Regions from separate parts of the Gelria sp. Kuro-4 genome, predicted to be linked through region 1. Evidence: riboswitches for the same ligand, from Rfam matches in the RefSeq annotation. Region 1 holds a riboswitch; the other holds the start of a gene.
The links. Region 1 has a riboswitch for molybdenum cofactor ahead of K5554_RS01580 (substrate-binding domain-containing protein). Riboswitches for the same ligand answer to the same signal wherever they lie in the genome.

Region 1 (6,727 bases):
AAACCGGTGCTCATCGCCCTCTGCCAGGGGAAACCCGTTTTCGGCCTCCCCGGCCACCCGGTCTCCGCTCTGGTGACGTTTGATCTCTTCGTGCGGCCGGCCATCGCGCGGCTCCTCAGGCTGAAGACACGGCCACAGGCCGGCGTGCGGGCCCGCCTGGCGCGCAACCTGGCCTCCGCCGCCGGGCGCGAGGACCACGTGCGCGTGCGCCTGGTGGAGACGGCGGAAGGCCTCACGGCCGAGCCCGTTCTGGGCAAGTCGGGCCTCATCACCACCCTGGTGCGGGCCGATGGCACCATCGTGATCCCGCCTGCCCGCGAAGGCCTGCGGGCCGGGGAGGAAGTTGAAGTGTACCTGCTCTGAGCCCTTGTTCGGCTACGCAGGAAAAGTTAGGAGCGATAGCATGGAGCGACAGGTGTACCTTGAGGACATCCCGTACGAAGAAGCGCGGCAGGCCTTCCTTACGCCCTTCGCCGGCCGGGTGATGCCGCCCGAGACCCTGCCCGTGCCGGAGTGTGCCGGGCGCGTCACGGCCGCCCCCGTCTTCGCCCGCCTCTCCTCGCCCCACTACCACGCTGCGGCCATGGACGGCGTGGCGGTGGCGGCCAAGGTCACCTTCGGGGCGAGCGAGACCAGCCCGGTGCGGCTCACAGTGGGGGAGGACGCCTTCTGGGTGGATACGGGGGATCCGCTGCCTCCCGGCACCAACGCGGTGATCATGGTGGAGGACCTGCACGAGCTGCCGGGTGGCGAACTGGAGATCATCCAGGCGGTGAGCCCTTGGGAGAATGTACGCCTCTTGGGCGAAGACATGGTCCAGACGGAGCTTATCCTCCCGGCCAATCACCGTCTGCGCCCCGTGGACTTGGGGGCCCTCCTGGCCGGAGGTGCCACGGCAATCGCCGTCCGCCGCCGCCCGCGCGTGGCGATCCTGCCCACGGGCACCGAGCTGGTGCCGCCGGGGAAGGAGCCGGCGCCGGGCGAGATCATCGAGTTCAACTCCACCATCTTCGCGGCCCAGGTGAAGGAGTGGGGAGCGGAACCGGTGGTCTTTCCCATCACCCCGGACGATTACGAGCTGATTAAAGCGCGGGTGGCCCAGGCAGCCGGCGCGGCGGATGTCATTCTCATCAACGCCGGCTCTTCTGCCGGTTCGGAGGATTTCAGCGCCCGCGTCATCGGCGAGCTGGGGCGGCTGTTCGTGCACGGTGCGGCCACCCGGCCGGGGAAACCGGTTATTCTAGGCAGCGTCCAGGGCAAACCAACGATCGGCGTACCGGGTTACCCGGCTTCGGCCGTGCTGGCGCTCGAGCTGTACCTCAAGCCGCTTCTCACCCGCCTCCTGGGCCTCCCGCCGGAAGAGCCGCCCAAGGTTACGGCCCGTCTGGCCCGCAGCCTCACTTCGCCCCTGGGCGTGGACGAGTTCGTGCGCGTCAAGCTCGGCCCCGTCGGCCCCCACCTTATGGCCACGCCGCTCCCGCGCGGCGCCGCCCTCACCACCTCCCTCGTGCGGGCCGACGGGATCCTGAAGGTGCCGCGCGGCAGCGAGGGGATCAAGGCGGGGGCGCAGGTGGAGGTCAGCTTGCTCAAGAGCGAGATGGAAATCCGGGGCACGGTGGTGGCCGTCGGCAGCCACGACCTCACGCTCGACATCATCGCCAACCTGCTGCGGGAGAAATACCCGGAATTTACGCTCTCCTCCGCCCATGTGGGGAGCCTGGGGGGACTTCTCGCCCTGCGCCGCGGTGAGGCCCACCTGGCGGGAACGCACCTCCTGGATGAGGAAACCGGCGAGTACAACATCCCCTACCTCAAACGGTATCTTCCTGAGGAAGAGGTGTACCTTATCACCCTCGTTTACCGCGAGCAAGGCTTGCTGGTGCCGCCGGGGAATCCGAAAGAAATCCGGACGCTGGCCGACCTTACCCGTCCGGATGTTACCTTCATCAACCGGCAGAAAGGTGCCGGCACGCGGGTGCTCCTCGACCGGGCCTTGAAGGAGGAAGGCATCGACCCGCAGAAGATCCAGGGCTACCAGCGCGAGGAGTACACCCACACCGCAGTGGCGGCAGCCGTAAAGAGCGGGGCGGCGGACGTGGGCTTAGGTGTCCTGTCGGCGGCGCGCGCCCTGGAGCTGGACTTCATTCCCTGGCGGGCGGAACGCTACGACCTGGCCATCCCTGCTGTTTACCTGGATCACCCCGGGGTCAGGGCCGTCCTGAGCATCATCCAGAGTCCCGAATTCAAAGAACAGGTTACAGCCCTGGGGGGCTACGACCTCAGGGATACCGGCAAGATCCAGTGGCCACGAAGGGGGGAGGAGGATGCGCGACCGGCTGGGACGGGAGATTGATTACCTGCGGGTTTCGGTGACGGACCGCTGCAACCTGCGCTGCCTGTACTGCCTGCCGCCGCAAGGGGTACGGCCCAAGGCCCACGACGAGATTCTGCACTACGAAGAGATCGTGCGCCTGGTGGAGGTAGGGGTGAGCCTGGGTATCCGGCGGGTACGCCTGACCGGCGGGGAGCCGCTGGCGCGCCTGGGGCTTACCAAGCTGGTGGCCCAGCTCGCCGCCATCCCTGGCCTTGAGGACCTTTCCTTAACGACCAACGGCACGTTGCTGGCCCCGCTGGCGGCGCCGCTCAAGCAGGCCGGGCTGAAACGGGTAAATGTCAGCTTAGACACGCTGCGGCCGGAGCGCTTTCGGGCCATCACCCGCCGGGGCACCCTGGCCGATGCCTGGGCGGGGATCGAGGCTGCCCTGGCGGTGGGCCTTGACCCGGTGAAGATCAACACGGTGGCCTTGGCCGGGGTGAATGACGATGAGATCGGTGAGCTCGCGGCCCTTACGCGCCGGCTTCCCCTGCACGTGCGCTTTATTGAGGTGATGCCGCTGGGGGCGGACCTCGACTGGGCGGCGGCCCATGCCCTGCCCATGGCGGCCGTCCGGTCGGCCGTGGAAAAGGCAGGGCTCTTGGAGCCGGCCGACGTGGCCGGGGCGGGCCCGGCGGCAGCCTGGCGCTTCCCGGGGGCACCGGGGACGGTGGGTTTCATCGCCGCCCTTTCGGAAGCCTTTTGCGCGCGCTGCAACCGCCTGCGCCTTACGGCCGATGGCCGGCTCAAGCCCTGCCTGGCGTCCGACGTGGAGGTGGACGTGCGGGGGCTGCTGCGGGGCGGTGCCGGCACCGGGGAACTGAAGGGTGCTTTCCGGCGGGCGCTGGAGCTGAAGCCGACCCACCACGACCTGGCGAGCTATACCGAGCACACCCGCGTGATGTGCCAGATAGGGGGCTAGAGCATGGAACTTACGCATCTTACGCCGGCCGGCGAAGCCCACATGGTGAACGTGGGGCAAAAGCCGGTCACCCAGCGCCGTGCGGTGGCGCGGGGGGCGGTTAAGATGGCCCCGGCCACGCTGGCGCTGATCGCTGCAGGCGGCGTCCCCAAGGGCGATGTGCTGGCGGCGGCGCGCCTGGCCGGCATTATGGCGGCGAAAGAAACGCCGCACCTTATCCCCTTGTGCCACCCGCTCAACCTGGGCGGGGTAGAGGTGCGGCTCAGACTGGATAAAGGGGCGAGCTGCGTGGAGATTGAGGCAGAGGTGACGCTGGCCGGCCGGACCGGTGCCGAGATGGAAGCGCTTACAGCGGTGAGCGTGGCTGCCCTGACCGTTTACGACATGTGCAAGGCCGTGGACAAAGGTATGAGCATCGAGCACATCCGCCTGGTGGCCAAGTCCGGCGGCAAGAGCGGTATTTACCGGCGGGAGGGTGAGGAACCATGGGAAGGGTAGCCGGCCGCGTAAAGGCGGTCTGTACCAGCACCGCCAAGGGAACCCGCAAAGAGGACCGGGGAGAAGGGGTCTTTAGACCCGGTTACGGTGTCGAGGGCGACGCCCATGCCGGTCCGTGGCACCGGCAGGTGAGCCTCTTGGCTCAAGAGAGTGTCGATAAGATGATCGCCAAGGGGATTAAGCTGGTTCCCGGCGACTTTGGGGAGAACCTTACCACCGAAGGAATTGACGTTGCCCACCTGCCCGTCGGCACCCGCCTGAAGGTAGGCGCGGACGTGCTGCTGGAGGTCACCCAGATCGGGAAAAAGTGCCACCACGGCTGCGCCATCTACCAGCAGGTGGGCGACTGCATCATGCCCCGCGAAGGGATCTTCGCCCGCGTGCTCTTAGGGGGCCGGGTTAGAAACGGTGATCCCATCCTGATCGAAGAAGGTTACCGCCTGGCCATCGTCACCGCCAGCGACAAGGGGGCGCGCGGGGAACGCGAAGATACCGGCGCCCAGGTGATTCGCCGGCTGGTGGCAGAGCTGGGCGAGGTGGTGGAGTACAAGGTTCTGCCCGACGAGCGCGAAGAGCTCGCGGCCGAGCTTAAGCGCTTGGCCGACGAGCGGGCCATCGACCTTATCCTTACCACCGGCGGCACGGGGCTCGGACCTCGCGACGTTACCCCGGAGGCCACCCTGGACGTGGTCGACCAGCTGGTGCCTGGCCTCCCCGAGGCCATGCGCGCGGCGGGCTTCGCCAAAACGCCGCACGCCCTCCTTTCCCGCGCCGTAGCCGGCATCCGCGGGCGTACGCTGATCGTGAACCTCCCCGGCAGCCCCCGCGGTGTGGAGGAAAACCTCAGCGTCATCCTGCCGGCCCTGCCGCACGGCCTGGCCGTCCTCACCGGCCGCGCCGCCGAGTGCGGGCGGCCTGCGGCCGACCGGCAGTTCAAAGCCGTCCATTCGTTCCAAGGCGAAGCCGAGTAGAGTCTGCACGTTGACCGTAGGAACGCTCATCCGCCTTAGAGGGGTTGTCCGCCGACCGGCGTAATTCGTGTATTGTCCGGTAGGCGGGAAGCCGCTCTTTCCGGCTCCCAAGCAGTTCCCGGCGGTCAGCATCTTCGACCCCGTGCGCCTAAGGCGGGAGCTACGGCGGCGGGGCGTTAGGGTTAGGCCGGAAACAGCCTGGCCTCCCGCATTTGGAAAGAAGGTGCAGGGCCGGCCGCCCCCCGGGCCGGTACCGGGCGGCAAAAGGAGGTGCACGGAGGGGGTAAACTGCCGCAAAGGAGAGACCGCAGGTGAAAAAGTATCTTGTCGTGGCCCTCTGTGTTCTGCTTGCCCTGGCCCTCTTCGGCTGCGCGCCGAAGGCCCGGCCGGAGCAGCAGGCCGATCAGGAAGCCGGTAAGGAGCCGGCGCAGCCGGCCGGTGCCCCGGCGGGCAGTAAAGAGGTCATCCTCGCCACCACCACCAGCACCCAGGACAGCGGCCTCTTGGATGTCCTCATCCCCATTTTTGAGCAGAAGACGGGCTACCGGGTAAAGACGGTGGCGGTCGGCACCGGCCAGGCCCTGGCCATGGGCGAGCGGGGCGAGGCGGACGTGCTCCTGGTGCACGCCCCGGCAGCGGAGAAGAAGGTAGTGGAAAGCGGGGCGGCCATTGACCGCCGGCTGGTCATGCACAACGACTTCATCATCGTCGGGCCGGAAAAGGACCCCGCCAAGATCAAGGGTTCGGCCACCACGGCGGATGCCTTCAAGAAGATCGCCCAGGCCAAGGCCCTCTTCGTCTCGCGCGGCGACGACTCCGGGACCAACAAGAAGGAGCTCGAGCTCTGGAAAGCAGCCCAAATCGAACCCAAGGGTTCCTGGTACCAGGAGTCCGGTACCGGCATGGGCCAGACGCTGAACATCGCCTCGGAAAAGGGCGGCTACACCCTGACCGACCGTGCCACCTACCTGGCGCTCAAGAAGAACCTGGCCCTCACCATCCTGCTCGAGGGAGACAAGTCGCTCCTTAACGTGTACCACGTGATGCAGGTCAACCCCGATAAGTTCCCCAAGGTGAACGCCGCCGGCGGCAAGGCCTTTGCCGACTTTATGGTGGACGCTGAAACGCAAAAGGTGATTGGCGACTTCGGCAAAGACAAGTTCGGCCAGTCCCTCTTCTTCCCGGATGCCGGGAAGCCGGACACCTATTAGGGTGAACACCGGGGGGCCGCGCCAGTGCCGGTCTCCCGAGCCTAAGGTGATAAAATGGATTTAGTGGTGCAAGGTCTGGCCAAGGCCTTCCGCCTGCTCGTAAGCGGCGACCCGGAGGTGCTGCAGATTACCTTCCTCACCCTGCGGGTGTCGGGCCTGGCCACCCTGATCAGCCTGGGTTTGGGCGTGCCTTTGGGGCTGTACCTGGCGGTGGCGCGCTTTCGGGGCCGGGAGCTTCTGGTAGGCGCTGTGAATACCGGGATGGGCCTGCCGCCCACGGTGGTGGGGCTCTGGGTGAGCATCCTCCTCTGGCGCAACGGGCCGTTGGGCATGCTTAACCTCATGTACACCCCCACGGCCATCGTTATCGCCCAGGCGGTGATCGCGGCGCCGGTGGTGACCGGCCTCACCATGGCTGCGGTGCAACAGCTCAACCCGAAACTGCGCCTTCAGGTTTTGGCCCTGGGCGCCTCACCGCTTCAGTTCTGGTGGCTCATCATCCGCGAGGTGCGCTTCGGGATCCTGGCGGCGGTGATGGCCGGCCTGGGAAGCGTCATCTCCGAGGTGGGGGCGTCCATGGCGGTGGGCGGCAACGTGCGCTGGTACACGCGCGTCCTCACCACGGCCATCGTGCTCGAGGTGAGCAAAGGGAACTTCGACATGGCCTTGGCTTTGGGGTTTGTTCTCATGCTTCTCGCCTACAGCATCACGTATGTCCTCACCATCGTGCAGCAGAGGAGGCGGCGCTTGT
Region 2 (6,727 bases), 400 kb from region 1:
GACGAACTCGGCAAAGTCCCGGGCCGCCAGTTGGGGCCAGACTTCTTCGGGAGCGCCGCCGGCGATAAGGCGGCCGGCCTCGAGAAAGAGGACCCGGTCGCAGTAAAGGTCGGCGATGTAAGGGTCGTGGCAGACCAGGAGCACGGCGCCGCCTGCGGCGGCAAAGCGGCGCAGGGCGGCCAGGGTTACAGCTGCGGTGTGCGGGTCCTGGCCGATGAGGGGCTCGTCGAGCAGCAGCACTTTGGGCCGGTAGGTGAGAGCGGCCGCCAAGGCGAGGCGCTTTTTCTGCCCATGGCTCAAGGTTTGCGGAGGCCGTTCCTCCAGACCCTCCAGTTTGAAGGCTTCAAGGAGCGCCTTTGCCCGCTGCCGGCCCTCTTCCTCCGGGAGGCCGAAGTTGCGCGCCGGCAGCAGCAGCTCTTCCCACACCGTGGGTGCAAAGAGCTGGTGATTGGGGTTCTGCAGGACGAGTCCCAGGTGCCGCGCCCGTGCCGGGACGCGCGCCGGCGCCGTGTTGCCCTCGAGGACCACCCTGCCGCGGCGCGGGCGCACCAGGCCCAGAAGGGCGCGCAGGAGCGAGCTTTTTCCGCTGCCATTGGCCCCCATGAGGGCTACCAGCTCGCCCTGACGCAGCACAAAGCTGACAGCGCTCAGCACGGTCCGGCTGCCGTAGTCGAGGCAGAGGTCTTCCACCGTAAGAAGCGCCTTCCCGGGCGCCGCGCTCCCACGCGGACGCCGCCTTCCCGGCGGGAGCGCCGCCGGTGCCGGGTCGGGCAGCTGCACCCCGTAGGCGGCCAGGGCCGGGGCCCACCGGCCTGCCTCGGCCAGGCGGCCGTCGGCGAGCACGCGCCCGCCGGCCAGCACCACCAGCCGTTCCGCGAGGCCGGCCAGGTAGTGCAACCGGTGCTCGCACACAAGGAGGGTGAGGCCGGAAACGGACTGGAGTTCCGCGATGGTGTGAAAGACCTCCCGGGTGGCGCGCGGGTCCAGGTTGCTGGTGGGTTCGTCCAAAATGAGCACCGCCGGCCGGCAGGCCAGGGCCGCAGCGATGGCCACCTTTTGTTTCTCCCCGCCGGAGAGGCCGCTCAGCTTCCGGCCGGCCAGGTGAACGCCCCCTACCGCGGCCAGCGCCCAGCGCACGCGCTCCGCCACGGCGGCGCGGGGAAGGGCCAGGTTCTCCGGTCCGAAGGCCACCTCGTCAGCCACGCGTAAGGTACAAAACTGCCCTTCCGGGTCCTGCTGCACCAGGCCCACACGGGCGGCCAGGCGGTATACACCGGCGGAACGCGGCTCGAGGCCGTTTACCTCGATGGTGCCTGAAAGTTCTGCGCTCTGTCCGTGCGGGATGAAGCCGGTCAGGCAGCGGGCAAGGGTGCTCTTGCCGCACCCGCTCGGCCCGGTAAGGGCGAGAAGCTCTCCCGGGGCGACGTCCAGGTTGACGTCTCTAAGCCCCCAAGTGCCGCCTGGATAGCGGCAGGAAAAAGCGCGAAGGGTGATCATATTTCATTCAACCTTGATACGGGTTACCTGACGCACCCAGTAGCCGCCGGCGTAGCGCGGGGCGATCAGGCGGTAGGATCCGTCTTCTTCTTGGATCAGGAGGGTCTCGTCATCCTTAAGCAGGTCGGGCAAAGGGAATTCCACCGAGTAACCGTCTCCGGCACTCACCGTTACCTTGGTGGCCGCGGCGTCCGGCCGGGCGGCTGTCAAGATCTTTTTGAGCGGCACACCGGTGTAGTCGCGCGGCGCCACGTAGGTGACGCTGCCCTTCAGCTCCGCTGTTACTGTGATGGCCGGGGCGGCAAAACTCTCCGCCCGGTACGTGTAAGGGTGCGCCACCTTACCCTCGACGGCCACGCCGGGCGCCGCCCAAAAGGGCTCGAAGACGCAGGCGTAGTAGAACACGGCGCCCCCGGCGAGAAGAGCGCCGAGAAGGAGGGTTATGGCGAACTGGACGGTGCGGGCGCGCGGGGCGACCGGCCCTGCTGCGGCGGGCCGCCCGTGTTCCAGCAACCCCAGCACCCCGCTGCCCAGATAGCCGGCGAAGATGACGCCGGAGGCGGCCGCCAGGGCGGTCATAAGGAGAATGTACCAGGCCGGGGCGCCGGAAAAGTAAAGCAGCTGCATGAGAATGACCTCGCTGACGGTCCCCGCCGCGCCGGCAACCAGGTAGGTGCCCAGCCCCGGCTCGCGCCGGAGGGAGATCACGGCATCCACCGCCGCCGCCTGCACGACGCACACCAGCACGATGACTGCGCCGTGGGTGCTGCCGGTGAGCATCTCCACCAGTCCCTTAAGGAGGCCGACCGCCGTGACGGCGCCGGGCTTGCGCACCAGCCCGGCCAGAACGATGAACCAGAACACGTGCAGCCCGCCCATGAACTGGCCGGCTCCGAACGGCACGCCGAAGAATTGGTTCACCAGGTTGCCGAGATAGCCCACGTAGGCGCTGAGCACCCCGCCCAGGGCACTCAGGACGGCCATGGTAATGAGCTCCCGCGTGGTCAGGTAATAGCCGCACGCTTTATTCTCCTGCATCTTTTACCACCTCGATCCGCTTGACCTGTCTCACCCAGCGCCCGCCGGCCGAGGGATAGACGTTCCAACCCTGGCCGGGCAGAGAGGTCTGGGCGCAGTCGGTGTTGCTGTAGAGCCCATCCGCCGGGGCCAGCACCAGGCGCGGTCCTTCTTCCCAGTCCGGCGCCAGCCGCCCGTCCTTCTCGTAGGCCAGGAGCATGCTTCCCTGCAACTTAAGCCATTCTTTAGCTGGGTAGAGATTGGCGTAACCGAACTCCTGGCTGTAGCCGTCTTCAGCCACCACCTTAAGCGTCTGGCCGGGCGAAAGGCCGTTCACCGCCTCCAGGAGGTGGGCAAGAGGTACTCCCGTATACTCTCCTTCGCCGCCCCGGTTGCCGAACTGGTTCTCAAAGGCCGCTTTCACCGTAACGGCGGGAAACGCCAGCAGTTCTTCCAGCGTGAAGGAGCGGGTCGCTGACGGCGTGGTAACCGTCACCGTAGGCTCTGTGGCTGCCGGTTCTACCGGTACGGCCTCCACCTTAACTCGACCGCCCGAAAGCTGCACGCGGGTCCAATGGTGAAAGCCGCCGGCCGCCCGCGGCGCGTAGAGGGGCGCGCCGGCACCGCCGGTGGTCACATAGGTTATGCCGTCCTTTTCCCGGCAGGCGAAGAGGTGAACATGGCCGCTGAAGACGGCGATGACCTGGTGCTGCCGGAAAAGTGCATGCAGCTGGGCGGCTTCTTCCGCGCTCTTTAAGGCGTGGTCTTCTCCTGGGCGTGGGTCCCACAGGGGGACGTGAAGAAAGATGAGCTTGGGACCAGGCCGCGCCAGTTCCGCCGCCAGCCAGTCCAGCTGCTCCTGGGAGAGTTCACCGTCGGCGTCATCCAGTCCCAGGAAGTGATATCCGTCCCGGGCAAAGGACCAGCACGGCGGGGAACCGGTCAACTCCGTAAAGAGACGGCGTCCCTGGCCGCGGACATCGTGGTTGCCCGGCACGGCGTAGAAGGGGACGCGCAGCTTCTCAGCCTGCTCCTTAAAGTAGAGGTATTGCTCGCGGGTGCCCGCCGGCGTCAGGTCGCCGCAGTGGACGACGAAGGCCGGACTTTCCGCATTGATCGCGTCGACGACGGCTTCCCAGACAGCGCTTCGGCCCTGGCTATCGCCCACCACGGCCAAGGTAAGGCTGCGGGGGGTGGTGCCGGCACAGCCGGTGGCAGCAAGCAGGCTGAGAAAGAGGAGGGACGCTACAAGCACCAGCGGCCTGCGCAACCGCATCGGCAGCCTCATCTTTGCCCGCCGCCTTTCTTAGGGTTCACTTAGGCAGGTTGGTGAGGCGGATTTCGGCCACCTGCTTGATTCGTTCCTTGTTGCTCTTGAGGCCGGCCCCCGTGAGCGCCAGCGGGCCTTCGTCCGGCGGGAGCAGCTCCCCGTCCTTCCAGTAGGCCAGGATGATGTTCTGGTTGCGTGCCACGTCCTGGGCGGAAAGCTCTGCCATAAAGCCATCCTTGGCCACCACCTGAACGGTGTAACCCTGCTTGGCCAGGTCATCGTTAAATACATAGTGACCGCCCGGGCTGTCGGCGCCGTCCACCATGGAGAGCACCACCCAGAGCGGTACGCCCTTGTACTCGTGTTCTTTGCCTTCTTTATCCGTGTGTTTGTACGTGACGGCGGGGTGCGGGGTGGCGGTGCAGGTGGCCAAGCTTTCAAACGTGGAGCGGTCGAGCTCCGCTTTCTCCACGCCGCTCAGGTTCAGCTTCCACTCCGTGGGCGCCTGGGTCAGGGCTATCTTGGCCACGTTCTTCACCCAGAAATGGCCGTCGGTCAAAGGGGCGTTCCCGCCCACGAAAACGATCCGCGGCAGGTCTTTTTCCTCTTTCCCGTCTGTTTTGTAGGCCAGGATCATCTCCACGCCGCCCAGCTTGGCCGGGGAGCCGTCCTGGTTGTAGGTGAGCAGGTTGCCTTCCACCTGGTCGGCGGTGAAGGTCATGGCGTAGCCGTCAGCTGCTACCACCTGCACGGCCTGCGTCGCCGGGTCCCACTTTAGCTGGGCGAGGAGGTCTTTCACCTTGACGCCGGTAAAGCCGTCGGGGCCGACGATGGTGCCGGTGGACTTTTTGTAGCCGCCCTTGGCGCTTACGGCCGGAAACCGGCTCAAGTCCACCTCGCTGCTCGCCCCGGCCGCATCCACAAGCGCCACTTTAACGCCGGCGGTGGGGGCGGGGGCAGCGGGCTCTTTTTCCGCTGGGGCCTTCCGCCCGCCGGCGCAGCCGGCACTGAGCAGGAGCAGGGCCAGACCCAAGATCAAGACATAAGTTCTTACGCTTTTCCACGTTGACATTTTTCTTACTCCTCCCTTGTTTATGAAATTAAGGCCCGTTCTGCGGAAAGCAGAACGGGCCTTAAGTCCGCTTTTCTCCTTTCCGCACCGGGAGGCAAGCAGGTTTCCCCGCTTACCCTATCGGTCCATCGCCTTAGCTACGCCTTAGGCGGCTGGACTCGGAGAAAAATGGTATAAACTTATATTCTTAATTCGCCAGCGAGCAGCCTTTTCCTTCTTCAACCCCGAATTTTTACACAGAGGGAGGTCTTCCCAGCCTTACGGTTCGCGAGCCAGGAGTTCCCACACCCAAGGTTCGGCCAGCCGCGCTGCCAGCTGGCCACCCCGGCGAGCCGGTACTTTTGCACCAGGGTAAGGCGGGCTGGGAACCCCGGGGCCGCGCCTGTGGGGGGATTACTAAGAAGGCGTTAGGTGGCAAAGGCCCGGGTGCAGGTGCTGCACCCGGGCCTCTCTGCGCGTGGGGGCTAGGAAAGGGATGTTAGGGCCGGGCCTTGGCCGGCTGGGAGACGAGGGCGGGGGCCCCCAGGAGGGCGCTGACGCGCTTGTAAAGGAGGAATGTGGCGGTGGAGGTGAGGGTGCCCTTTATCAGGTTGAAGGGGACGATGGCACTCACCGCCAGGGGAAGGATCTGCTGAGCGGGCACGTTCCAGAGCGGGAGAAAGATATAGATGTCCGCGATGGTAACGGTGGCGGTCATGGCCAGGGTGCCGACGAAAAGGGAGAGGACGGCGCCTTGAAGAGTGTGCACGCGCCGGTACACCAGGGCGGCGGCGAGCACAAGGCTCGCCCCGGTGACGAAGTTGGCGCTCACACCGATGATCCCGGCCTCAGAGCGGCCGGAGAGGAGGAAGACGATGCACTTGATCGCCTCGGCCAGCACACCGGCCGCCGGGCCGAAAGCGAAGCCGGCGATGAGGGCGGGGACGTCGCCGAAATCGAACTTGAGGAAAGTCGGCATGAAAGGAAGCGGGAACTCCAGGTACATGAGGAGGAAACCGAGGGTGCCGAGGAGGGCCACCTTGACCAGATACCGGGTGCCGCGCAGATGGGACATCTAAACCATGACCTCCTTAAAAATTAATCCCCGGAAGAAAAGCCTTCCGGGGAAATGGGCGAACAGCACTACCTTCTTCCATCCGGACTATACCGTCGGCTCTGGTTTCGACCAGATCAACCACCTCGGTGGCTCGCGGGCTAATCCTCACAGGCTGCGCTGGAGGCTTCACCGCCGGTCAGGAATTGGGGGCCCGGCCCCTCACCTTGCCCTGAAGGCCTTCTTCCTTATAGTTTTTATCATACCGAACTATAGCACAGGGCGGGCAAGAAAACAAGGGGGATGGGACGGGACCAGGCCCGTTCTACCTTCCTGAGCGCCGCTGGCTGTTTTTCTGCCCGGCCCAGCGCTTTCTACGGAGCGCTGAAGGGCTGTCCCGGCTTAGGCGAAGAAATCGGTGTTCAGTGTAGGTACCGGGGCGCTGCGCGCCAGATAAGGGCGGAGCCTCCGGTTGACCTCTTCCCAATCGATGTTGGCAAAGAAGGCATCCAGGTAGCCGGAACGGTTGGTGCCATAATCAATGAAGTAGGCGTGTTCGTAAACGTCTAGGACGAGAAGGGGCGCCGTGCGCTGGATGCCGCCCACATTGTGGGCATCGAGCAGAAAGTTGTGCAGGGTGCGGTCGTCAAGGTCGAGGGCCAGGATGCCCCAGCCGCGGGCGGAGAGGCCGAGAGCGCGGAAGTCGCGGGCCCAGGCCTCGGTCGATCCGAAATCGCGCTGCAGGAAAAAGCTTACCTCGCCGCTGGGGGGACCATCGGTCCCGCCCAGGTTGCCGAAATAGAGCTCGTGCAGTTTAACTCCGTTGAGCGCGTAAGTC

Region 2: another riboswitch for molybdenum cofactor. It lies ahead of K5554_RS13905 (hypothetical protein); the one in region 1 lies ahead of K5554_RS01580 (substrate-binding domain-containing protein).

Annotation. Positions count from the first base shown of each region.
Region 1 is NZ_AP024619.1:294,920-301,646, reverse strand. Features, by position in the region: gene glp (gephyrin-like molybdotransferase Glp) at 1-363, shown strand, start outside; gene K5554_RS01600 (molybdopterin biosynthesis protein) at 404-2,353, shown strand; gene moaA (GTP 3',8-cyclase MoaA) at 2,325-3,296, shown strand; gene moaC (cyclic pyranopterin monophosphate synthase MoaC) at 3,300-3,794, shown strand; gene K5554_RS14635 (molybdenum cofactor synthesis domain-containing protein) at 3,782-4,765, shown strand; molybdenum cofactor riboswitch at 4,887-5,004, shown strand; gene K5554_RS01580 (substrate-binding domain-containing protein) at 5,077-5,976, shown strand; gene K5554_RS01575 (ABC transporter permease) at 6,031-6,727, shown strand, end outside; gene K5554_RS01570 (energy-coupling factor ABC transporter ATP-binding protein) at 6,726-6,727, shown strand, end outside.
Region 2 is NZ_AP024619.1:2,778,086-2,784,812, reverse strand. Features, by position in the region: gene K5554_RS13920 (ABC transporter ATP-binding protein) at 1-1,497, opposite strand, end outside; gene K5554_RS13915 (ECF transporter S component) at 1,501-2,535, opposite strand; gene K5554_RS13910 (metallophosphoesterase) at 2,522-3,790, opposite strand; gene K5554_RS13905 (hypothetical protein) at 3,828-4,856, opposite strand; molybdenum cofactor riboswitch at 4,916-5,032, opposite strand; gene K5554_RS13900 (ECF transporter S component) at 5,335-5,910, opposite strand; FMN riboswitch at 5,977-6,133, opposite strand; gene K5554_RS13895 (superoxide dismutase) at 6,292-6,727, opposite strand, start outside.